DNA from 4 places in the Paenibacillus sp. FSL H7-0716 genome. Region 3 is predicted to be linked to each of the others. Evidence: riboswitches for the same ligand, from Rfam matches in the RefSeq annotation. Region 3 holds a riboswitch; each other region holds the start of a gene.

Region 1 (6,029 bases), on a different contig from region 3:
GGGCTGGCACATTCGACATGAATGATATCTGCAGCACTGCGGATGGACTGCCTAACCTCGTGCGGTACTGAGCCGTGAAGTGGCTCGGAGTTCTGCAGCAATTTTACTAGAAGCTCATACAGCAGAGCAGATAGTCTTGGCTCGCTACGGGTCACGTAGGAAGCACTCAGTAGGTACATTTCCTCGAATAGCTCGTCCAGCTTAGCATCCAAATCAAAAGTGAACAGGTATGCACGAGACTGGTCCACTTCTTCTAATAAGGGAAGGACAATTTCAGTGTTAAAATGAACCCAGCGGACATCCCAAGGCTCGCCTGGGTCAGAGCCGTATTGCTGATAAGCCCCTTTAGGGTACAGAAAACCTCGTCCTCTACTCATCGGAATACGTTCGCCCTCATGGAATACATAACCCTCCCCACCAAAGATCAAATGCAGGTTATAGCTCCCCAGAAACCCTTCGCTTCTTCTCTCTGTATGTTTTGGAAAGTGAGTGTAATGTCCCAAAAATTCAGGATAACAGACATATTTTGAAAAAGCCGGGGTCGGCAAATACCATTGTTTCTTCATGTTTGGCAGCACCCATTTCTGTAGCGCAACAGAGCGCAAGTTGGATTAAGGCAATAAACGCAAGATTGTTATATGATAGCAATATTTTGTTATATAAGACCTCTTATCATTGATACTACAATAGAATTATAAAATATTGAAAGCATATTTTTAATACTTTGGAGGTAATGATGAAGAAACCTGTCGCAACTGAAAAATTCGAGCTTGGCGTCTGTTATTATCCGGAGCACTGGCCAGAAAACATGTGGGAGGACGATTATCGCCGGATGCGTGAACTCGGCTTTACGATCATTCGGATGGGGGAGTTTGCTTGGTCTATTTTTGAACCGGCAGAAGGGGAGTTTCAGTTCGGGCTCTTTGATCGGGCGATTGATCTAGCACATAAATATGGTCTTCAGGTTGTACTTGGTACTCCGACGGCGACGCCTCCAGCTTGGTTGACTGATAAATATCCCGAAGTTTTAAATGTAACCTACGAAGGTGTTACACTTCAGCATGGCATGCGCCGTCATTATAATTACAGCAGTCCTAAATACCGGGAACTGTGTGCACGTATTGCAGAACAAATGGCTGAACATTACGGCAATCATCCGGGTGTAGTTGGCTGGCAAATTGATAATGAACTCAACTGTGAGATCAGTGAATTTTATTCGGAGAGTGACCATAAGGCTTTCCGGGAATGGCTACAGCAGAAATATGTTACGCTTGAGCATTTGAACGAGGCATGGGGAGCTGTTTTTTGGAATCAAAGCTATAGTGACTGGTCTCAGGTCTATCTTCCACGTCCGACTCCAGTACCGAAGCAACCCAATCCTCATCAGGCATTGGATGAAAAACGGTTTATTTCGGACAATACAATTTCTTTTGCCAAAAACCAAGCGGATATCATCCGTAAACTTTCCCCTAAGCAGTGGGTAACCACGAACGGTCTGTTCGGGCATCTCGATAGCCATGAAATGACGGATGAACTGCTGGATTTCTTCAGCTATGATTCCTATCCTCAGTTCTCTACTATTTTTTATGACCCGAATGAGCAGAATCCGCTGAATGATAGAGGCTGGGGACTGTCGTTATCTGTTGTTCGTTCGATATCCCCGAATTTCTGCATTATGGAGCAGCAGTCGGGCCCGGGTGGCTGGGTGAACCGGATGGATATGCCTTCTCCAAAGCCTGGGCAGATGCGGTTATGGACTTATCAGTCGATCGCTCATGGAGCAGATATGGTGTTATATTTCCGCTGGCGGACAGCTACGATGGGCAATGAAATTTATTGGCATGGAATCAATGACTATCATAATCAACCTAACCGGAGAGTGCGGGAAGCGGGGCAGATCGGTCAGGAGCTGGCAGCAGCAGGTCAAGCGTTTGTCGGTACTCGTAATCAGGCTAACATTGCTATTGTTCGTGATTATGACAATGAGTGGGATGGAGAATACGATGTTTGGCATGGCCCGTTTATGTGGAAGAGCAATAAGGAGTGGTACAAGGCGCTTCAACGGAAGCATATCCCGAATGACGTACTCTATTTACGCAAAAAAACAACGCTGGAGGAGCTTGCAAGGTACGACGTGCTTATCTATCCTCACCCAGCGATTATGACAGATGAGACAGCAGCACTGCTGGATGAATATGTTCAACAAGGCGGCAAACTGATCTTCGGCTGTAGAACTGGCTATAAGGATGAGCGCGGTCAATGTTATATGCGTCCTTTCCCAGGTGCTGCTAAGGATCTATGCGGGATCACAGTTGAAGAATTCACAATGGTTAAGGGCAGTCGTCAGCCAACAACAATTAGCTGGTCGGGCGCGACCGAAGTCGTTACAGGAGCAGATGACTTTAATGATATTCTCAAAATAGAGGAAGCTTCGGTTGAAGTGATGGCGGTTTACGCCTCTGATTATTATGCAGGAAAACCGGCGGTAACTAGAAATCGTCGCGGCAAGGGTGAGGTTTGGTATTACGGAGCCGTATTTAATGAACAGGCAGCGGCTGAGATCATAAATTTAATGGATCTACAATCGCCAGCAGATTGGCTGGAGCTCCCAGAAGAGGTAGAGCTGCAAGTTCGTACCGGAGCTTCTTCCAGTTATGCTTTTTTGCTTAATTATAGTGAGGCTCCTGTCACGATCCATCTTCATGAGACCAAAACAGATTTACTGAGCGGCACAACATTCTCGGGCGAGGTGCTTCTGGAAGGATTTGGGGTACTGGTGCTATACTAACGTACACGTTGATCTCACATTTGAGTAGATTTGGATAATTCTCTCTTTTCGGTTATACTTGAAAGTAGCAATTATATAGTTACGGGAGCTTGGTGGGACCAGGCTGAGAGGATAGTTATAACTATCGACCGTCAAACCTGATCTGGATAATGCCAGCGGAGGAAATGGAGCTCTATTTCTATTTGTCTACTCTAAGGCCGCATCTTATACAGATGTGGCCTTTTCTATGTGTGGGGGAGTAGACCGTCTCCGCTTGATCAAATCACCTTATAGGAGGAATTGAGATGACAAGCGAATTGAACAACGATCCAATCAATTTATCAGCTTTTCCAGCAAGTCAAAAAGTGTATGTAAAGGGTTCACGGCCTGATATTCAGGTGCCTATGCGGAAGATCTTACTTAGTCCAACTGCGGGCATAGACGGCGAAGAGGAGAATGCCCCAATTCATGTCTATGACACAAGCGGGGCTTACACGGATGCTAATATTCATACTGATATTCGTCAGGGGTTAGAGCCCAATCGTCAAAGCTGGATTGAGGAACGAGGGGATGCGGAAGCGTACGAAGGAAGAACCGTGAAGCCTGAAGATAACGGGAATGCAACGGGAAAAGCTGTGGCGGAAGTGTTTCCAGCGCTCCATAGAAAAACTTTGCGAGCGAAAAAGGGGCGTAATGTCTCTCAAATGCATTATGCACGCAAAGGAATTATTACTTCCGAAATGGAATACGTTGCGATTCGTGAGAATGTGGCACCGGAATTTGTAAGAGATGAAGTGGCCCGCGGCCGCGCCATCATTCCAGCGAATATCAATCATCCAGAGAGTGAACCGATGATTATTGGACGAAATTTTTTAGTGAAGATCAATGCCAATATAGGAAATTCCGCAGTATCCTCCTCCATAGAGGAAGAGGTAGAGAAGATGAGATGGGCCACCCGCTGGGGTGCAGATAATATAATGGATCTTTCCACAGGTAAAAACATCCACACTACACGCGAGTGGATCATCCGCAATTCTCCTGTTCCTATTGGAACGGTGCCTATCTATCAAGCGTTGGAAAAAGTGAATGGAAAAGCGGAAGATTTAACGTGGGAAGTGTACCGTGATACGCTCATTGAGCAAGCGGAGCAAGGGGTTGATTATTTTACCATTCATGCGGGGGTTCTGCTTCGTTATATCCCGTTGACTGCACAACGTATGACAGGTATTGTTTCAAGAGGTGGCTCCATCATGGCGGCATGGTGTCTTGCGCATCATCAAGAGAACTTTTTATATACACATTTTGAAGAGATATGTGAAATCATGAAGCTATACGATGTTTCTTTTTCCCTAGGCGATGGATTACGTCCGGGTTCGATTGCTGATGCGAATGATGAAGCACAATTTGCCGAGTTAGAGACGTTAGGTGAATTAACAGCTATAGCTTGGAGTCATGATGTACAGGTGATGGTAGAGGGTCCAGGACATGTACCGATGCACTTGATTAAAGAGAATATGGATAAGCAACTTGAAACTTGCAACGAAGCCCCTTTTTATACATTAGGTCCACTGACTACAGATATCGCGCCTGGTTATGATCATATTACTTCTGCTATAGGTGCAGCGATGATTGGTTGGTTCGGTACAGCAATGTTATGTTACGTAACTCCGAAGGAGCATCTTGGCCTGCCTAATAAGGAAGATGTACGTGTAGGGGTCATTACTTATAAAATAGCGGCTCATGCCGCAGATTTGGCGAAAGGGCATAAAGGAGCACAAGACCGGGATAATGCTCTTTCAAAAGCCCGTTTTGAATTTCGTTGGCGTGATCAATTTCATTTATCGATAGATCCTGAGCGAGCGCTAGAATATCATGATGAGACATTGCCTGCGGAAGGCGCTAAAACAGCTCATTTCTGTTCCATGTGCGGGCCGAAATTTTGCAGTATGAAGATCTCTCATAATATCCGTAATTCGACGAGAATTGAATCAGGAATGCAAGAGAAGACAGAAGAGTTTCTCCAAGGCGGGAGCCTCATTTATAGATAACTTTTTCTGCTAAAAAGAAATATCTAAAAGAAGTCGTCATTGGCGGCTTCTTCTTTTATACTTTGAATAGATAGGAGTTGATGAAATGGAAGCGATTCGTTCAGAGGAAGCCATTTTAGAGGATTTAAGTAATAGTTTCTATCATTTTTTTGGATTGAAAGTCCTTCATGCTACCCCAATAAAACGTGGCTGGTTAAATCTTAAATGGAAAATCACAACGGATTCAGGGCAATTTCTACTTAAACAATACAACAAAAAAAGATATAAATTGTATAACCCAGAAGAGCTGAACTTTGCTTTTTCTCAACAGAAAAGATTGTATCTACAGGGGCTCCCCTGTCCCGGATTGTTGGCTTATAACCATAAAGTTTTACTGGAATCAGATCAGGGAGAAACGTTTATGGCTATGGAATATTGTGAAGGGCGTGTCATAGAGCCGGGTAAAATTAATATCCATCAAATGTTTGATTTGGGTCGTGCCACAGGTAAAATGCATCGTTTATTAAATGATGGGACCCTTAGTTTGAAAAGAAACCCACAATTTATTCCCCAAAGCCCTGAGGAACGTTTAGAACATTGGAATGTACTCCTACAACAATCAAAGGAAATGGGCAAAACCTCACTTATCACTGACCTAGAGATACAACTAAGAGCGACTGAAGAAATAGATCCGGAAATATTCGAAGGACTTGAAGCTGGATGGGCACATCGTGATTTATGGGTTGATAATCTTTTATTTCAAGATAGCCAATTGTCTGCAATTCTAGATTTTGATCGGTTCAAATATGATTATCCGCAGCTTGATGTTGCACGAGCAGTGATGTCATGTGCTCTAGATGAAGATTTAGATGGAGCACTAGCCTCAGCATTTATTGACGGATATCGTGAGGAACGAACGGTGGAGCAGGGGGATTTAACAAAATCATTGCAGTTATTGTGGTATATGGAAAGCCCATGGTGGATTAATGCCGAGATGGACAAACATAGTGTACCTCCAAAACGTTTTGCAAAAGAAATGAATTGGCTTGCTAAGAATCTGAACAACTTACCTGCTATCATAGGGAACTTATAGTGAAAACGATTGAATTATAGCCTAAAAGATGCATTGACCAGCAAAAGGTTTGGCGCCTATAATCTTAACAAGGAAAATCCATCAGATATTGAACTGTTTGTAAACGCATACAATGAGTTTTTTCCTTATTTTTTATTGAAGG
Region 2 (6,029 bases), on a different contig from region 3:
AAATCCAGGGCTTGTTCAGGATTCTGCTCCACAAATTCCTGTCCTTTTGTTATGGCATTTAGAAATTTTTTAAAGTAAGCTTCAGAATTTTGCAATCCTTGTTCGCTGGCCACCAGCACAAGCTCATAATAGTCAGGTACTCCGTAATCCGTTGGATTAAGCGAGGTGACCGAATGTCCCTCTTTTTCAAGGATCAGTTGTTCATGGTTGATAAACCCGCCTATTATTGCGTCCACTTGTCCTGTAGAGATCGCAGGGATAAGGTCAAAACCTACGTCAATCAGCTTGGCGGATGAAGGATCGCCTCCATCACTCTGGATCATTGTCCGAATCATCGCTTCATAGAGCGGAATGGAGGAATAGCCGATTTTTTTTCCAGCGAGCTCTTTGGGACTATGAATACTGCCAGCCTGAGGAACCATCAGATGATTCAGTGGATGCCGCACGATTGCTGCAATCGAACGTACAGGGATTTTCTCGCCGCGTGCCATAAGCACCTGAGGCTGATAGCTGAGCGCTAGATCAATTTGATTTGCTGCTACAAGCTTTAGGGCATCATTGCTGTCCGCAGGCATTTTGATCTCGACATCCAAACCTTCCTCTTGGAAAAAACCTTGCTGTTGCGCAGCGTATAGAAAGGAATGAACGGCATTGGGATACCAATCAAGCATAATCGTCAGCTTGTGTGACTGCTTATTTTCGGTATTGGAGGAACCGGTTTGGGAGTTGTTATTTAGCTTGTCTGCCTTCCCGCAGCTGCTTAAGAGCAAAAGTGTGCATACTAGAAATACAGAAATAAGTCCTCGTTGTGGGGATTTTAATTGATTCATTGGTTAGATCCTCTTTTCTTTAAAAATAATTGTTCGAGTAAAGCTATCGCCAGAAAAAGCACAACACCAAGCGCGGACAACAGAAATACAGCCGCGAACATTTCATCGCTCTGCATATTTCCGGCCATTCTGCGGCTGAAGTAACCGAGTCCTTTACTGCCGCCGAGCCATTCCCCGATAGTAGCTCCGATGACGCAGTATACAATGGACAGCTTTAAGCCAGAGAAAAAGGCAGGCAACGCCAGTGGAATTTGGGTTTTGACAAGCAGCTGCCAGCGGTTTGCACCAAATGTTAATAATAAGTCCTTGTAGGTCTGGCCACTTGTACGAAGTCCATCATATGTACTCACTACGACTGGAAAAAAAGCCGTCAAAAACACCACAGCCACTTTGCTCCACAGCGAATATCCGAACCACATAATAAAAATGGGGGATAGCGCAATTAATGGGATCGTCTGGCTAATGATAAGGAAGGGATAGATGGTCTTTTCTATGGGGCGATACAGGAACATTCCAGTGCCCAGCAATACACCACAAACCACAGAAAGGACAAAACCCACCAGTATCTCCTGTAACGTTGCCAATAAATGCTGTCCGAATAATAATTGCCTGTGCTCGATCAATGCGAAGCCAATAGATGAAGGTGCAGGGAGAATAAAGGCTGGAATCATGTGAAGGCGAACAGCTGACTCCCAGATTACAAGAATGAGCAGTACCAGAAGAACGAAGGGACCATAATTGTCTAGATGTTTTTTAAAAGGTATACGTTGCATGCAATCTTCGCTCCAACTCTGCCCGTAGTGCTATAAACCGGGGTTCATAGTTCATCTTATAATGTCTTGGCTTTGGTAGATCGACAACGATCTCCTGTAATTCGCTGTGCGCACCGCCAGATAATAAATAAATCCGGTCACTGAGCAATAGTGCTTCTTCCAGATCATGAGTGATGAGCATAATCGTCTGATTCAGTTCACCCCATAACTCCAACAGCCAACGGTGTATCTCACGTTTGGTCATGGCATCGAGAGCACCAAAGGGCTCATCCAGCAGCATAAGACCACTTCCGCCTCCAGCCACTAAGGTGCGCAGAAATGCGACTCGCTGTTTCATTCCTCCCGAAAGTTCATGGGGATAAGCCTTCTCTACATCTGCTAAGCCGAAGCGGACCAACATTTCCCGAATCTGAGTGATCGTATCCTGTTTACTAAATCTGGGCTTGATCTCCCAGGGCAAAAGGCAGTTGTCGAGCACTGTTCTCCAAGGCAGCAATAAATCCTGCTGAGGCATATAAGCGATCTGGCCTAAACGACTAGCGGTTGAGGGGTGCGTAGAGAGTTTTATTTTTCCGTGAGTAGGTTCGAGTAAACCGGCAATCGTTTTGAAAAATGTACTTTTCCCGCATCCGCTAGCCCCTACTACGGAGACGAATTCCCCTTGCCTGATATCCATGGATAGATTTGCGAATACAGGGGGTTGTTCAGTTTCCGGAAAAGAGTAGGTTAGGCCTTGAATAGATAAAATGGTCGTGATGATCTAACCTCCTAATATTTTTGTGGAGCGCCTAAACAAATAAAGACCCATTCATTTCCAGAGGAAATGAATGGGTCAAAAAGTTCATTCTGCATAATAACACTAAACATGCTTGATGAAAATTCCGCTCCACTTCCCTCCGCTGGTATGATCCAGATCAGGTTCCAAGGGTCCGGAGCTTGAAGCTCCGTCTCAGTCGGCCGACTCCCCTAGTGAAATAACAGGTCCATATTAATTTGTTTATAAATATACCATATCTTTCTGAGAAGTAAAGAGAGAAAGAAGTGAAGGATTAATCCAAGATTGGGTAAGATATAAGTAGAAATCTAGTTAATATTACAATTCCGATGTATATAATCGGAAAAAAAGTATTGACGATCATGTGATGGCAGTGTACTATTCAATTTACCGGAAAAAAACCGGATAGAGAGAGGGGATTTAATAATGAAAAAATGGAGTTTAACTATTATATTGGCGTTAACCGTGGTCCTTGTAGCGGCTTGCGGCAATAATTCGAATACCAATACGGCTGCTGAACCAACAGCTGGAACGAATGGTGGAGCAGCATCTTCAGCGCAAAACAGTTTAGAGGCTGTGAAGGCCAGCGGCAAATTGCGGATAGGTACAGAAGGGACTTATGCACCTTTTACTTATCATGACACTGCGGGGAAATTGACTGGTTTTGACGTAGAAATTTCCGAAGAAGTAGCCAAACGTTTAGGTGTTGAAGCTGAATTTTTTGAAACTCAGTGGGATGGTATTTTTGCTGGGATGGATGCGAAACGGTTTGATGTCATTTTCAATGAAGTTTCCATTAACGAAGATCGCAAAGTGAAATATGATTTCTCTGAACCCTATATTGTATCCAAGGCAGTATTGATCGTGAGCGAAAACAATGAGGAGATTAAGAACTTTGCTGATCTAAAGGGTAAAAAAGCCGGACAATCCCTGACAAGTAACTTATCCGACATCGCTCGTGAGAACGGTGCTGAAATCGTAGCTACGGACGGTTTCAATCAAGCGATGGACCTGCTGACTTCGGGACGTATTGATGCAACTGTGAATGATGGCTTGTCTTATCTGGATCTGAAAAAACAAAAACCAGATGCAAAAATTAAAGTGGTTGACGAGATTCCTGAAGGATCACAAAGTGCCGCGGTATTCCTGAAAGGCAATGATGAGCTGGTGAAAGCGGTCAGTGATGCGATTAAAGAGATGAAAAGTGATGGAACGTACTTGAAAATTTCCGAGAAATACTTTGGAGCTGACGTTTCAAAATAATACAAGGCTAGCAAGGCTAATTAAGCCTAGAAGCTAAAAAGGATGTCTGAATAATGGATGACCGCAAAATACAAATTTTCTTAGATACACTGCTACCCCTGCTTAAAGCCGGGGTGGCTTTTACCATTCCGTTGGCGCTGCTTTCCTTTGTGCTTGGATTGATTTTGGCGATCCTAACCGCGTTGGCACGTCTTTCACCGTGGGTAATTCCGAAGCTAATCGCCCGTTTTTATGTATGGGTCATTCGGGGAACCCCGTTGTTAGTGCAGCTATTTATTATTTTTTATGGTTTGCCGGCTGTTGGTATTGTACTCGACCCTTTCATTGCCGCCACCATTGGATTTACCCTTAGCGTAGGGGCTTATTCATCGGAAATCGTACGCGCTGCTATCCTGTCGATACATAAAGGCCAGTGGGAAGCTGCCTTCTCAGTTGGTATGACTCGTGGGCAGGCTCTGCGCCGCGTAATTCTGCCACAAGCTGCACGCGTTTCTGTACCGCCGTTATCCAATTCTTTTATTAGCTTGGTCAAAGATACATCGCTTGCAGCGATCATCACCTATACGGAGATGTTTAGAACTGCTCAGCAGGTAGCTTCTACCACTTATGAGCCTTTGCTGGTATACTCCGAAGCAGGATTGTTTTATTTAGTGTTCTGTTCTGTGCTGTCGGCGCTGCAAAATTACTTGGAGAAACGACTCGATCGTTACTCTGCGACCTAAAGGAGAGATACTTGTGATTGAAATCATTAATTTGCATAAATCCTTCGGCGCACTCCAAGTGTTAAAGGGTATTGATCTGAAAATGGAGCATGGAAAGGTACTTGTCATTATTGGGCCATCCGGCTCGGGAAAGACTACACTGCTGCGCTGTTTTAATCTGTTGGAAATCCCGGATCAAGGCAGCCTGTCACTTGGGGATATCACCATTAATTTTACAGATCATAAGAAAATTCCTCAGAATTCCGTATTGGCCCTTCGGCAGAAAACAGGGATGGTCTTTCAATCGTATAATTTATTTCCGCATATGACTGCGCTTGGCAATGTGATGGAGGGACAGGTAACTGTCTTAAAACGATCCAAGGAAGAAGCGCGTAAGCGGGGGCTTCAGCTGCTGGCTAAGGTAGGTTTGGCAGATAAAGCTGATAACTTCCCCCATCAGCTGTCAGGAGGGCAGCAGCAGAGAGTGGCCATCGCCCGGGCTATGGCGGTAGATCCAGAAGTGCTGTTGTTTGATGAGCCCACTTCGGCGCTCGACCCTGAGCTGGTAGGGGAAGTGCTTAAGGTCATCAAACAATTAGCAGCAGAAGGTATGACTATGGTGATTGTGACCCACGAGATGAAATTTGCCGCCGATGTAGCGGACCGGATCATTTTGATGGATGGTGGTCATATTCTAGAGCAAGGGACTCCGCAAGAAGTGCTGGAGCACCCGAAGAATCTCCGGGCTCTGCAATTTCTGAATAGACTGAATGGTGAAGAAGAGTAGAAAGACAATATATATGAAAAAGCAGCTCAGGAATCATCCGGAGCTGCTTTTTCTTGTGTAGATTATTCAAATGAGAAGAGTTACTGAAATTTGGCTTATACTCCAGTTTTCAGGAACTCCAAAGCGTTGTAGAGCATAATCGCTGCTTCGGCACGGGTGAGTTCGCTTTTTGGATTAAACTTTCCGTTAGCGTCTAAAGTATTGATCTTGTATTTCAGGGAGCGCTGAATACTGCCTTGATACGCAGGGGTCAGAGAAGCTTCATCAGCGATATCTACTGGTACGATATTGATCATCGGCAGATTACCTACGCCTTCGATCGCTTGCACTAGATAGTTAGTGAATTGCTCTTTGGTCATAATTAGGCTAGGATCAATATCTTTTGGAAGCTTAACTTGATTGTAATAAGCATTGATGAAGGCTTCAGCGTACCAGGCTTTGTCTTTTACTTTTGTGAACAAGCCGCTGGCAACAGGAGCTTTGTTAAAGTCTATGGCTGCGAGGCTGAGCTGGAGACCGCCGGAGATAAACTGAATCCCTTGGGCTGTAGTGACCTTAGAGCCAGGGAGAAATTGAGATTCGCTGACCCCTTTAATTAACCCTTGATTTTTTAAAGAAATGATTTTTTCTTTGCCGTTTATGTTATCAATATCCTTAAAGGTGTTCCCAGCTGCAAACATCTGACCACCCAAAGAAAAGGAGAAAATGGCTACGGTTGTGATCGCTGCTAGCGTGCTTTTTTTCATGTTCATGTCTTTTCACCTCGTTGTATGGATAGGCTCCTTAGCCTTTGTCACTCCTTTAACGTTGTAAATTATGGAAAGGTTGCGGTCTAATCTGTATTATTTCACGAAAAAGTAGATTTTAATAGAAATATGGGCCAGATTGGGGTGTAGTACT
Region 3 (6,029 bases):
GGAGCTGAAGCTGCAGTAGGTACAATGATTCACACAAAAATCCGCAAGATACATCGGTGTGAACAGCTGCATCGAATAACCAAAATGGGCACGGGTCAGTCGCTGTGCTGCCGACGCCATCTCCTCTAGCAGCGGCGTTGCTGCCGGAGAGAGCAATGCCAGCAAATCATTTTCGTTCAGCTTGTCTTTTCCAAGCGCCCGCTTAACGTCATCCTCCCGGAACTCCTTCCACAGCTGCTCATAAGGATACTGCTCCAAGCGGGCCAGTGTGTCAAAAAAGCTCATGCTAATCCTCCCTCCTTTGGTGAACCTATCCAATTCAGTTCAGAAATCCAGTCAACGGTGACGAAGCAAAAGCAACTTCTTCTACAGGACCCAGTCCTGCCAAATAAGCTTTACGGCCAGCGGATATCGCCTCACGGAACGCTTCCGCCATGACGAGCGGATTACGTGCCGTTGCAATAGCCGTATTAAGCAGAACAGCAGCGGCCCCCATCTCCATTGCTTCCGCCGCTTCCGACGGCTTGCCAATCCCGGCATCTACAATAATTGGCAAATTCACTTCTTCAATAAGAATACGCACAAGCTCCTTGGTGCGCAGGCCGCGATTCGTCCCGATCGGCGCACCAAGCGGCATCACAGCAGCAGCACCGGCATCTCTCAGACGTAAAGCAGCTGAAAGGTCCGGACTCATATAAGGCAATACTACAAAACCCTCCGCTGCTAAAATCTCTGTAGCTCGTATGGTCTCCAGATTATCTGGAAGCAGGTATTTCTGATCATTGATCACTTCGATCTTGACCCAGTTCCCCAGTCCCGCAGCTCTTGCTAATCTCGCAATACGGACTGCCTCTTCCGCTGTGCGCGCTCCTGAGGTATTAGGCAGAAGAGTCATATGGCCGGGAATGTGGTTCATGATATTTTCTGCGCCAGCTTCTGGGTCCACTCGGCGAAGCGCTACAGTGATCACCTGAGAACCAGAGCTAGCAATCACTTCGGGGATCAGCGTATTCCGGCTATATTTTCCGGTTCCGATAAATAATCTACTGGTTAATTCGATGCCGCCAATATGTAACTGGTCATGCATGAAATTACCTCCCTTTGGTTCTTATAAATTTCTCAAAATTCTATACCGCTCCATCTCAACCCCCACCAACAAAGTGCACCAGTTCCAAACGATCATCCTCGCTCAGAGCAGTACTTTCATAATTCTCCTTACTGACAATTTCTCCATTCAGCTCAATGATCATCAGACGACCCGACCACTCAGGAAGACTGATCAAATCAGCTATAGTTTGAATACCACCAGAACACTCTGCGGATTTCCCGTTAATCAACAGCTTCATTCTGAATCACCCCCTTCGGCCCTGCTGTTACCTCCAGGCTATGAATGAACCGCCTTATGAATAGCTTTGGCGGCCTCATAAGGATCATCCGCTCCGCAAATACCGGACATCACAGCAACTCCTGCCGCACCTTTCCTGATGATCTGCGCCGCATTAGCGGGGCTAATTCCGCCAATCGCAATGACAGGAATAGAGCTGGTCTTCACCGTTTCTGCAAGCAGCTCTAGCCCACGTGCGGGCAGCCCTAACTTGCTATCCGAGGGAAATACATGACCAAACAAGCAATAATCAGCTCCCTGCTCTGAAGCATTCGCCGCTTCTTCCGGAGAATGAACCGATCTCCCCAGCCGAAGCTGAGGTGCAATTCGCCGGGCTGTATCCGGGCTCAGACTGTGACAAGCCAACTGAATTCCTGCGGCACCAGCTGCCAAGGCTACATCGATCCGGTCGTTGATTATCAGTTTGGTAGCGGGCATACCGGCAGCCAACAGCTCCTGTGCCGCAGCGAGTAGTTCGCGTGCAGGACATTGCTTATCTCTTAAGTGAATATAATCGACCCATGTCTGCACCGTGACAGCTAGTTCAACAAAATGTCTTTGCTGCAGCTTGCCGTCTGATATTAGATGGATCTCAGCTTGCACCACTCGCGATCTCCTCTCTCTCACTTCCCTATAGGTCAGTAAAAACAAAAAAACTGCCTCCCGTAAGGAAGGCAGTCAGAATCTGTATATAGACGGCACTACAAATAGACCGACAACAGAAATTCGTCCTCCACTTCCCTACGCTGGTCTTAACCAGATCAGGTTCAAAGGGTCCGGAAATCCATTCCGTCTCAGCCAATCGGCACCCCTAGTGACATAAATATACAATTTTAAAATACTAACGTGGTTTATAGTAACATATTTTTTTATTGAAATACACCCATTTATTCACATTAGCTGTACTGATCTAACCGTTTACTACCTCGCCACCATTTACATGAATAACCTGTCCAGTCACATAACTGGAATCGTCAGAGGCCAGATATACATAGGCTGGTGCCAGCTCCTCTGGTTGTCCAGGCCGTTTCATAGGCTGTGTACCTCCGAACTCGCTAACCTGTTTTGCATCAAAGGTAGAGGGAATCAGCGGTGTCCAGATTGGACCTGGTGCTACACCATTTACCCGTATGCCCTTCTCTGCCAGATTCGTGGACAAGGATCGTGTGAAGCTAAGAATAGCTCCTTTAGTTGATGAATAGTCCAGCAGCTGCGGGCTTCCGCGATAAGCGGTAATTGAAGTTGTATTTATAATTGTAGATCCTGCTTTTAAATGAGGCATAGCTGCTTTTGTTAAATAGAACATCGCAAATATATTCGTACGGAAAGTACGCTCTAGCTGCTCGGAAGTAATATCCTCGATCTTAGCTTGCGGATGTTGCTCTGCCGCGTTATTGATGAGAATATCAAGCTTTCCTAAGCTCTCCACCGTCTGTTTAATAAGATCTTTACAGAATTTCTCGTCACCGATATCACCTGGAATGAGGATACATTTGCGGCCTTCCTGCTCGACCTGACGTTTAGTTTCCTCTGCATCTGAGTGTTCATTAAGATATGAAATGACCACATCAGCGCCTTCTTTAGCAAAAAGCACAGCAACTGCACGCCCAATTCCGCTGTCTCCACCGGTAATCAACGCCGCCTTGTCTTGCAGTTTACCTGCTGCTTTATAATTTGCCGGCTCGTATTTGGGCAGCGGCGTCATTTCACTCTCAATCCCTGGCTGATGATACTGCTCCTGTGGGGGTAAGGTTTTTGTAGCTTGTTTATTGTTGCCTGACATCTTCCCTATCTCCTCTCGTTAAGCAAATTGATAGTTAACTGATCGTCTTAGGATGGCACAACTATGCACGTTTATACGCTGGGTTTGTCATTTTCTTAAATCGCTTTACGAATCTTACTTACCACAATGCAAGTGGAAATAAACAACTGTGAGAGGTAAACTGCTGTAAGTGGAGAGGACTTCACCGCATACAAAAAGGCACAGCATCGATGCTGTGCCTTGAATTGTTCACCTAACTATTTCAGAGAAGAAACATGATTTTCTGCATTCACTTCATGTTCCAGCACCCACATGAAATAAAGAGCTTTAGCCGCTTTCTCCCGGGTCACTATAGCTTTAGGTTCTAGTTCTGTCCCATTGACCATTTTGCCTCTGGCAATCCCCACTTCAGATCTAATGAGTCCTAATTCATATGCACTTTTCACTTTTGAAATTAAATAAGGAGAAATGTCCGCTGTATCAACAAGCTGCGTCCAGGATACAAGAGGATAGTACATCGCACCTCTAGCTCCTGGATCCAGATTCGAATCATAGCCAGGATCTCCTGGCACTACTGCTGTGCCGTTATAATCAGTCATGTACTTAGGTTTATTAGCAAACTTTATTTGGTAAACATCATAGAGAATAGCACCCATCGTTTCACGTGACAGCTTACCTTTCGGATAATAGGCAAGATCTGATCTTTCCACTTTCATTAACTTAGAAATACTACGTGTGAATTCAGCAACTGTCATCTCCGTATCCGGATTAAAATTCCCATGACGGTCTTTGCCCATTACTCCCAGCTGGATTAATTTTTCAATTTGATTACGGTAATAAGCAGCTTCCCCAGTCGTCGTATCATTCGTTATTTCCGGAAAAATCTTACCCCAGTTCCCTGTTAGTGCCGCATGCTTAACGTTCCCTTTAAGGTAAGGAGTAATGGAGGCAGCAGTAGAATCGCCAGTAGCACCTTTCTCTACAAGCTCCGTGACAATCATCCGTGAAAATTGTTTGGCGAGCGCTTCTTTAAAATGAGTCCCATCGACTTTCTTTGAAGGATGCCCGTTAGCGTAACTTCCGTCATTTGTTTTGCCTGGCGTTTCTCCGGCTTCAATTGACATGAAGAGGGATGTTATTGCTTCTACACCGATCTCGTTATAATATTTCAGACTTTCCGAGTTAAGGTCAATAAGTGTAACTCCAGATTCATCTGCGACCCGTTTAAGAATATCTACAAACTTTCTTGATTTAAAAGAATTTTCATAGATATATCCCGGACTTGCATTCCCTTTGATTCTGGACATTGGGGTTACCAGTACTGGTATCATGCCTCGGGCTTGAATCGCAGGGAGATAAACTTCTTTAAGGTAGTTTTCATACATTGCTTCGGTCGAACCTCTGCCGTAACGTCTGAACTCATCTGCACTCTCATCATTGTGTCCGAATTGAATAAACACATAATCCCCAATGCTGCCATTCAGTAAAATGTCGTTAAGGCGACCTTCTGTATAGGCATTTTTAAACGAGCGTCCTCCCATGGAATAGTTAGTTACACTCACTTTATGTTGATTAAACATACTGCCAATAATCTGACCCCAACCACTCATTGGTGCTTCGTCGAAGGTGTAGGACTTGACCGTGGAATCTCCAAGTATAAATAAATTCGGAAGAGCTCCAGCTGCTCTATGCTGTGGCAAAATCGGTTCCAGTATGATCTCCTCAATCCCCACGGCTGTGTTCACTTTGCTCGGTTCGATCTCAATATCTATATGGTCACGGCCGTTTACATACGTATAAGTCCACTCTTTCCCTTTGGCTACAGCCGTATGATTGACGGGTACAAGCTTTGCCGCGTCCCAATGTCCACTTTTCAACAAGCGGCTGGTCTGCATTCCTGATACTGACACGATCCCATCCTCAGCGTCAGAAGACGTTTTTACATATACGTTGTAGGTGCCAGGGGGCGCATCCATTCGAAACGCCATACCATAGTTGTTATAATTATCTTTCTCAGATTTAGGTTCAGCAAAAAAATAAGGTTCTGTGATGAAAAAACCTGTTCCATCGGATGTAATTGAGTCGGTGTGCACTTCTCTGGCGGGTAAAGCGTTGGTCTCTTGAACAAAACCATAACCTAAAGATGAGTCATACAATTGTGCACCTCGATTAGAATCATACCTAATGGATTGATACCCTGTTTTAACTTGGTTTGTAAAATTGAACTTGTATACGTTTGCAATTTGGATTGGAGGTTGCCTCTCTGCCCCATCTTTTATAAAGGCTGCCTCTGTTGTACCGTGAGTAAGAGTCAATGAAGCCATTAGTAAAGAAGATAAGATTAGTATATTCCTACACAGCTTTCTCACTTCATTACACTTCCTTCCGTTTCTCGAAGTACTTTCCTAGGTTCCTCCATTATCCCTGTTCTCTAAACTGATTCAAATGATGATTTCATTCTTTTTTTTGACCTTTTGTAACGTAAACCATGGAATGATCAACGGCTCACACTGCAACACGGTCATATGTATAGGTATCCTTGATATAATTAAGAACATCCCTATTGATCCTAAGGAGGAGAACTCCTATCGCTTACAAAGTCAGCTTTCCGAACATTATGAGTACACTGCAGCTGATCGGTGTTCATTATCGTGTAGCAGAACCTGGATGGGCATACCCTGATCATCATCACAAAATCTTCGAACTATTGTATTGCTACGACGGCAACTCCCATCAATATGTAGAAGGAAGCTCCATTGCCTTTGGTAAAGGAGATTGGTTAATTATTCCGCCTGGTTTACGTCATTATGTAATTAATTCTGGCCTGAGCAACTATATCTACCTCTCCTTTCATTTCGATATTGACGATTTAAAGTTTCGTGA
Region 4 (6,029 bases), on a different contig from region 3:
TCGAGACCCTTCCTTTTTTCGTAGATGAAAGAATGCAGGTGCAAGCTTTTTACGGCTTTCAGAATAAAGAAAGCTCTGATGAGATTAGTGTAAATCTGCGCTATCGTGCCTCACAGCTTGATGGAATTGATCTGAACGGAAAGCCCTATGCCAGTGCCAGCGATCCAGCATATATTGCGAACTATTGTCATGAACACTCCTATAATCGCTGGGGTCCAGACACGTATTATATGATGAATGAGCAGACTTTTTGCTGCATGACCCGCGCTGAACAGGAAATTGCTGTTAGTCTAGCCAACCAGATGTACGGGCAATATTATTACGGATTTTTACTCAATATTTTCCACAAAATCGTTCTGCTAAAGCTTGCCAATATGCACTCCCGACTTCGGATTAATCATGATTATGAGGAAATAGACAATCTAATCTACTCCATTAATAAGTTCTCGGCAAAGTTCTACTTCTTGGAGTTGATTTCCCAGTCGCAGGGCCGGGAGATATTTCTTCAGCTGCGTAAAGTATACGGAAACGACGCTTTGTTCGAGGAAGTGAAAGAAACCTTAAATGACCTGTTTCAGTATCAGGATAAGTTTCAATCCAAGCGACGGGATAATCTGCTGATGATTCTCACTGTATTTACGGTAGTAAGCGGGATTTACGGCATGAATCAGGTCATTGACGATCTGGATGGAAAGATTCAATGGAGTAAAATGATTGGATATTCCCCCTTTGAATTTCTTGCCCTCTTCGTGATCATGAGCGGGATTCTGATCAGCGTTGTCCTCACGCTAGGGGCGCTGGTTAGTGAGCTTAAACGGCGTCACCGCAAAAAATATAAAGATCTAGACTAGCAAAAAAGAAACTACTGGATTGGAAAAATTCAGGAGTGCACTACTAGACATTCCGAGTACAGCCGTCTATAATACACCGTATGCGAGAAATATAAGATATAAAGTATGGGTACAGAACTTATGCTTACTTATATTGCACATAGAAATACCCGTTAACTTCATAGAACCAGGGGTGCTGGAATTGGCCGGCTGAGATTGTATCCCACAAGATACTGACCCTTATACCTGATCTGGATAATGCCAGCGTAGGAATCGCCAATTGGTTCTGGTCCCTGTGACCTTGACTAACCTTGCGCCAAGCCAGCGTCCCGATCACTCGGGGCGCTTTTTTTGTAAGATCACTAAAAGATGTAGAAAAACGTACATACTACACTTTACGGTTCATGTTGGGAAGACGGGATTCTTGTAACCTTAAAGGAGAGAAGAAGACATGCACCTCAAAAAAGCACTTACGTTGTGCCTCACCTGTGTACTCATTCTTGCCATTGCCGGATGCGGCGGCAACAATGGGAATACAGCCGGAAACAAAGCAAATGCTACTGATCCAACTGCAACGGCTGGGACGGATGCTCCAAAAGAGCTCACCAAAGTTAAAGTTGCACTCGACTGGACACCGAACACGAATCATACTGGTCTATACGTAGCTAAGGATCTTGGTTACTACGCTGAAGAAGGTCTGGACGTCGAGATCGTTCAGCCAGGCGCAGCGGGTTCTGATACTATGGTTACCTCTGGCGAAGCCGCTTTTGGCATCAGCGCCCAAGAAGGATTAACGCTAGCCCGTCTACAAGGCGTGCCCCTTGTCTCGATAGCAGCTATTATTCAGCATAATACGTCGGGATTCGCCGCTCCAGTAGATCGCAATATTAAATCACCAAAGGATTTCGAAGGTAAAACCTACGGAGGCTGGGGCTCACCGGTCGAAGAAGCAGCCATGAAAGCTATCATGGATCCTGAAGGTGGCGATGTGAAAAAGGTGAAGCTGATCAGTATCGGTGAAGCTGATTATTTTACCGCCGTCAAACGTGACATTGATTTCGCCTGGATTTTCTACGCTTGGACTGGCGTTGAGGCTGAGTTGCGTGGCGAGCCATTGGATATGCTGTACTTAAAGGATTATGCGCCACAGCTCGATTATTACACGCCTGTGCTGACGACGAGTGAGAAGCAAATTGCAGATCATCCTGAGCTGGTGAAGGCCTTCATGAAAGCCACATCAAAAGGTTATCAATATGCTATTGATCATCCGGAAGAGGCTGCCGGTATGTTATCGAAGGCAGTTCCTGACCTGGACGCCGACCTTGTCCTAGCTAGCCAAAAATGGCTTAGCCCAAAATACAAGGACGATGCTGCCCGCTGGGGCGAGCAAAAAACCGAGGTCTGGCAAAATTACGGTGACTGGATGTATGATCTGAAGTTGCTGGATAAACCGCTGGATGCCGCTAGTGCATTCAGTAATGATTTTTTACCGGCGGAGTAGATAGCGGACTTCAGAACCAAGAAGGTTGGACGTTACTTGAGGAAGGAGGAACGGAGTGTAGTGATGTGCTACGTGAGTACCGGACTTCCCAAGTTCGTTCAAGATTCGATGTCGAGTTTGCTTCCTGAGTTACTTCGTTATCAAAGTTGGCTTTTTGAACTTACCTTATAATTTAAGAGCTCAAAAAGTCGGCTTTCAGAACCAAGAAGGTTGGACGTTACTTGAGGAAGGAGGAACGGAGCGTAGTGATGTGCTACGTGAGTACCGGACTTCCCAAGTTCGTTCAAGATTCGATGTCGAATTTGCTTCCTGAGTTACTTCGTTATCAAAGTTGGCTTTTTGAACTTACCTTATAAAATGAGAGGATTGATTATTGTGGCTAACACCTTACTAAGCATTCAAGTAATTCCAAAAACTCCGAACAATGAGGATTCCATCCCATACGTAGATAAAGCGATTGAGGTCATTCAGAAATCCGGTGTTAAACATCAGGTGAATCCGCTGGAAACCACAATGGAAGGTGAGCTTAGCGAACTGCTGGAGGTTGTGCGTCAGATGCAGGAGGCGTTGATCGAAGCAGGTAGTCCAAGCGTAATTTCGCAGATCAAAATCGCTCATAATCCTAACGGAATCAGCATGGATAAATTGACGGAGAAATATCGGCCGTGAGATCGACCTGGAAGCTAATATGGCCGCCCCTTGTGGCGGTCGTCTTCTTTTTAACCGTATGGCAGCTATCTGTATCTGTATTTCATATTGAAGCCTGGATTCTGCCGAGTCCTGCTGATATTGCCCGTGAATCCACCAGTAACGCTTCTGGTCTTTGGGCTCATACGATGGCTACGCTGCGGCTAACTTTAATTGGTTTTCCCATTGGAACAGGTGTAGGCCTAATCGTTGCTTTGCTTTTGCATCTTTTACCTTGGGCTAGACGGGCTTTTTATCCACTTATTATTCTGAGTCAAAATGTTCCCTCCATCGCGCTCGGACCCCTGCTCATTATCTGGTTCGGCTTTGGTCTTTTGCCCAAAATCGTGCTGATTACACTAGTATGTTTCTTCCCGGTAGCTGTCGCTGCGATGGGCGGCCTGGCCCAAAGTGATCAGGTCATGATGAATTATATGAAAATGGCTGGCGCAAGCAAGTGGCAAATCTTCACCAAGCTGGAGCTGCCCTCTTCTATCCCGGCACTATTTTCCGGTGTAAAAATATCTGCTACTTATGCAGTTATGGGCGCCGTGGTCGCTGAATGGATTGGCGCGGATAAAGGTATTGGCTATTATATGCTTCTGCAGAAATCCGCATATCGTACGGATCGGATGTTTGTCGCTATTGTTATTATTGTACTTTTAAGTCTTGTACTCTTTGCTATTATTGCATTGCTGGAAAAATGGCTGGTTCGCTGGAAGCCGCGCCGTAACTCATAGAAAGGAAGATGCCTGTATGTCTCAAGCGACGCAAACGCAACACAGAACAACAGAAGTCATAAGCTCTCCTGAAGCTCATACCGTGGCACCCGCCCTTGAAGTGAGCGGCATCTCCAAATCTTTTTCCCATCGTCGCCGTGAGACAAATGTTCTGAATAATGTCTCTCTCAAGGTAGAGCAACAAGAATTCGTTTCGATCGTTGGTCCTTCCGGCTGCGGAAAAAGCACCTTATTCCACATGATTGGCGGCCTTGTGAAACCCGATGCAGGCACGATCCGCATGAACGGTAAGGTCGTTACAGGTCAACGCGGTGAAATTAGTTATATGCCGCAGCAGCCTGCTCTTTTTCCTTGGCGTACGATTGAGGATAATGTGCTGCTTGCTGGGGAGATCAAGGGCACACTGCGGGATGGAGCCCGCGAGGAAGCACGCCAGTGGCTTGCCAAGGTTGGATTAAGCGGGTTCGAACATGCTTATCCGCATATGTTGTCTGGCGGAATGCAGCAGCGTGCAGCTTTTCTCAGAGCATTGCTCGCTCCGCAGGAGCTAATGTTGCTGGATGAACCTTTCAGCGCACTCGATGCACTAACTCGCAGTGAAATGCAGCGCTGGCTGCTAGAGCTGTGGGAAGAGAATCGCCGCTCTGTGCTGTTTATTACTCACAACATCGAAGAAGCGTTGCTGCTCTCTAATCGTATCTATGTATTTTCCGGCCGCCCCGGCTCCATTCTGCATACAGTCGATGTGCCGTTTCCGCGGCCACGCCGTGATGAGATTACGGACTCTCCCGAGTTCCTTAAGCTCAAACGCCAGTTGTCACAGTGGATGCGAGAGGAACAAGTTAAAAATAGGCAGCCGCTAGCTTAATCGCTAAGCACTGTAAACTGATATCGCTGGTATAGCGGTGTCAGTTTTTTATTTGCAGCGATAAACTCCCTAACATATTTACAATTGGTGCGGATGTATCTGCTCAATTAAACAAATTTCACTCATCATAGTAGGGATCACATTAAATGTGTGGCGAAAACGGCCTCCCTGTTGGTAATGGGTAGAAACCAGGTTGGGCTGGGGACATTCTACGGGATTTATACCGTTGATTTGCTGCTTCGGGCCGGATTCGGCTCATTCTACGGGATTTATACCGTTGATTTGCTGCTTCAGGCCGGATTCGGCTCAGTCTACGGGATTTATACCGTTGATTTGCTTCGTCGGGCCGGACTCGGCTCAGTCTGCGGGATTTATACCGTTGATTTGCTTCGTCGGGCCGGACTCGGCTCAGTCTGCGGGATTTATACCGTTGATTTGCTTCGTCGGGCTGAATTGCACCCGATCTAGGGCATTTTTGCCCTTGTTTTGGCACTTCGGCTGAATCACACCGATTCTAGGGCATTTTTGCCTTCTATTTGCCTCTTCGGGCGGAATTGCACCCGATCTAGGGCATTTTTGCCTTCTATTTGCCTCTTCGGGCGGAATTGCACCCGATCTAGGGCATTTTTGCCTTTCTTTTGCCTCTTCGGGCTGAATTGCACCCGATCTAGGGCATTTTTGCCCTTATTGTTCCCCTTTAGCTTTTAGTTTGAATTAAATACGAGGCTATGGCATCAACCAGAATCGGTGTTGTTTATCATTATTAATTTGTTTAAAGGTCACAGCTATAGTCGCACTTACATTCTAATCACCACTCTTACACATACTCCCACTAATCACTTTTGCTCCTATTCCTTACCTCAATCCCACTACTTACTCTTACTCTTACTCTTACTCTTCCTCTTCCTCTTCCTCTTCCTCTACTCCACTCCTACTCCTATTCCTTACCTCAATCTCACTACTCACTCTTGCTCCTACTCCTCACCTCACTCCTACTAATCTCTCTCTTACTCTTCACCCTACTCCTTACTTCCTACTCTCACACCTGCCCCCTCCTCCTCTCCCACCAACCGAACCTAAAAAAGGCCCCCATAAACGAGGCCTTTTCTTCATTTCCTAATCATAGCTCGGAACACGAATTTGGGCAGCACTGCCTGTCTGCGCCATCGCGACTTTTGTCCCTTCGCAACTGGAGCGAACAAAAGTCGATGCAACCACTCCAGATTGAGTTTTTTCCATAGCGCTGGTGCAGGAGTAACTTTTCCCGCTATTACATCCAAGCTGCCCCCCACGCCAAAAACAACTTTTACCTGCGTAAGCTCCTGTTTGTGCTTATACCCATTTGTCAGAGTATGGCGCACCCATCGCAACGATCAGGAAATCCGGCTGTGCACGCTGAATCT

What was found. Region 3 has a riboswitch for thiamine pyrophosphate ahead of MHH60_RS20000 (thiamine phosphate synthase). Riboswitches for the same ligand answer to the same signal wherever they lie in the genome.
Region 1: another riboswitch for thiamine pyrophosphate. It lies ahead of thiC (phosphomethylpyrimidine synthase ThiC); the one in region 3 lies ahead of MHH60_RS20000 (thiamine phosphate synthase).
Region 2: another riboswitch for thiamine pyrophosphate. It lies ahead of MHH60_RS09525 (ABC transporter ATP-binding protein); the one in region 3 lies ahead of MHH60_RS20000 (thiamine phosphate synthase).
Region 4: another riboswitch for thiamine pyrophosphate. It lies ahead of MHH60_RS11605 (ABC transporter substrate-binding protein); the one in region 3 lies ahead of MHH60_RS20000 (thiamine phosphate synthase).

What each region holds. Positions count from the first base shown of each region.
Region 1 covers NZ_JBBODA010000006.1:152,957-158,985, reverse strand. Annotated here, with positions in the region: gene MHH60_RS10385 (helix-turn-helix transcriptional regulator) at 1-566, opposite strand, end outside; gene MHH60_RS10380 (beta-galactosidase) at 737-2,788, shown strand; TPP riboswitch at 2,860-2,969, shown strand; gene thiC (phosphomethylpyrimidine synthase ThiC) at 3,073-4,815, shown strand; gene MHH60_RS10370 (phosphotransferase) at 4,901-5,887, shown strand.
Region 2 covers NZ_JBBODA010000005.1:273,802-279,830, forward strand. Annotated here, with positions in the region: gene MHH60_RS09515 (ABC transporter substrate-binding protein) at 1-830, opposite strand, end outside; gene MHH60_RS09520 (ABC transporter permease) at 827-1,603, opposite strand; gene MHH60_RS09525 (ABC transporter ATP-binding protein) at 1,584-2,279, opposite strand; TPP riboswitch at 2,478-2,581, opposite strand; gene MHH60_RS09530 (amino acid ABC transporter substrate-binding protein) at 2,805-3,641, shown strand; gene MHH60_RS09535 (amino acid ABC transporter permease) at 3,695-4,363, shown strand; gene MHH60_RS09540 (amino acid ABC transporter ATP-binding protein) at 4,377-5,129, shown strand; gene MHH60_RS09545 (S-layer homology domain-containing protein) at 5,225-5,881, opposite strand.
Region 3 covers NZ_JBBODA010000016.1:125,063-131,091, forward strand. Annotated here, with positions in the region: gene thiH (2-iminoacetate synthase ThiH) at 1-285, opposite strand, end outside; gene MHH60_RS19990 (thiazole synthase) at 320-1,087, opposite strand; gene thiS (sulfur carrier protein ThiS) at 1,143-1,346, opposite strand; gene MHH60_RS20000 (thiamine phosphate synthase) at 1,385-1,987, opposite strand; TPP riboswitch at 2,106-2,207, opposite strand; gene MHH60_RS20005 (SDR family oxidoreductase) at 2,295-3,167, opposite strand; gene MHH60_RS20010 (GDSL-type esterase/lipase family protein) at 3,404-5,470, opposite strand; gene MHH60_RS20015 (AraC family transcriptional regulator) at 5,764-6,029, shown strand, end outside.
Region 4 covers NZ_JBBODA010000007.1:74,658-80,686, forward strand. Annotated here, with positions in the region: gene MHH60_RS11600 (hypothetical protein) at 1-851, shown strand, start outside; TPP riboswitch at 1,010-1,120, shown strand; gene MHH60_RS11605 (ABC transporter substrate-binding protein) at 1,282-2,331, shown strand; gene MHH60_RS11610 (thiamine-binding protein) at 2,707-3,000, shown strand; gene MHH60_RS11615 (ABC transporter permease) at 2,997-3,758, shown strand; gene MHH60_RS11620 (ABC transporter ATP-binding protein) at 3,775-4,626, shown strand; gene MHH60_RS11625 (hypothetical protein) at 4,804-5,094, shown strand; partial or broken gene MHH60_RS11630 (WecB/TagA/CpsF family glycosyltransferase) at 5,736-6,029, opposite strand, start outside.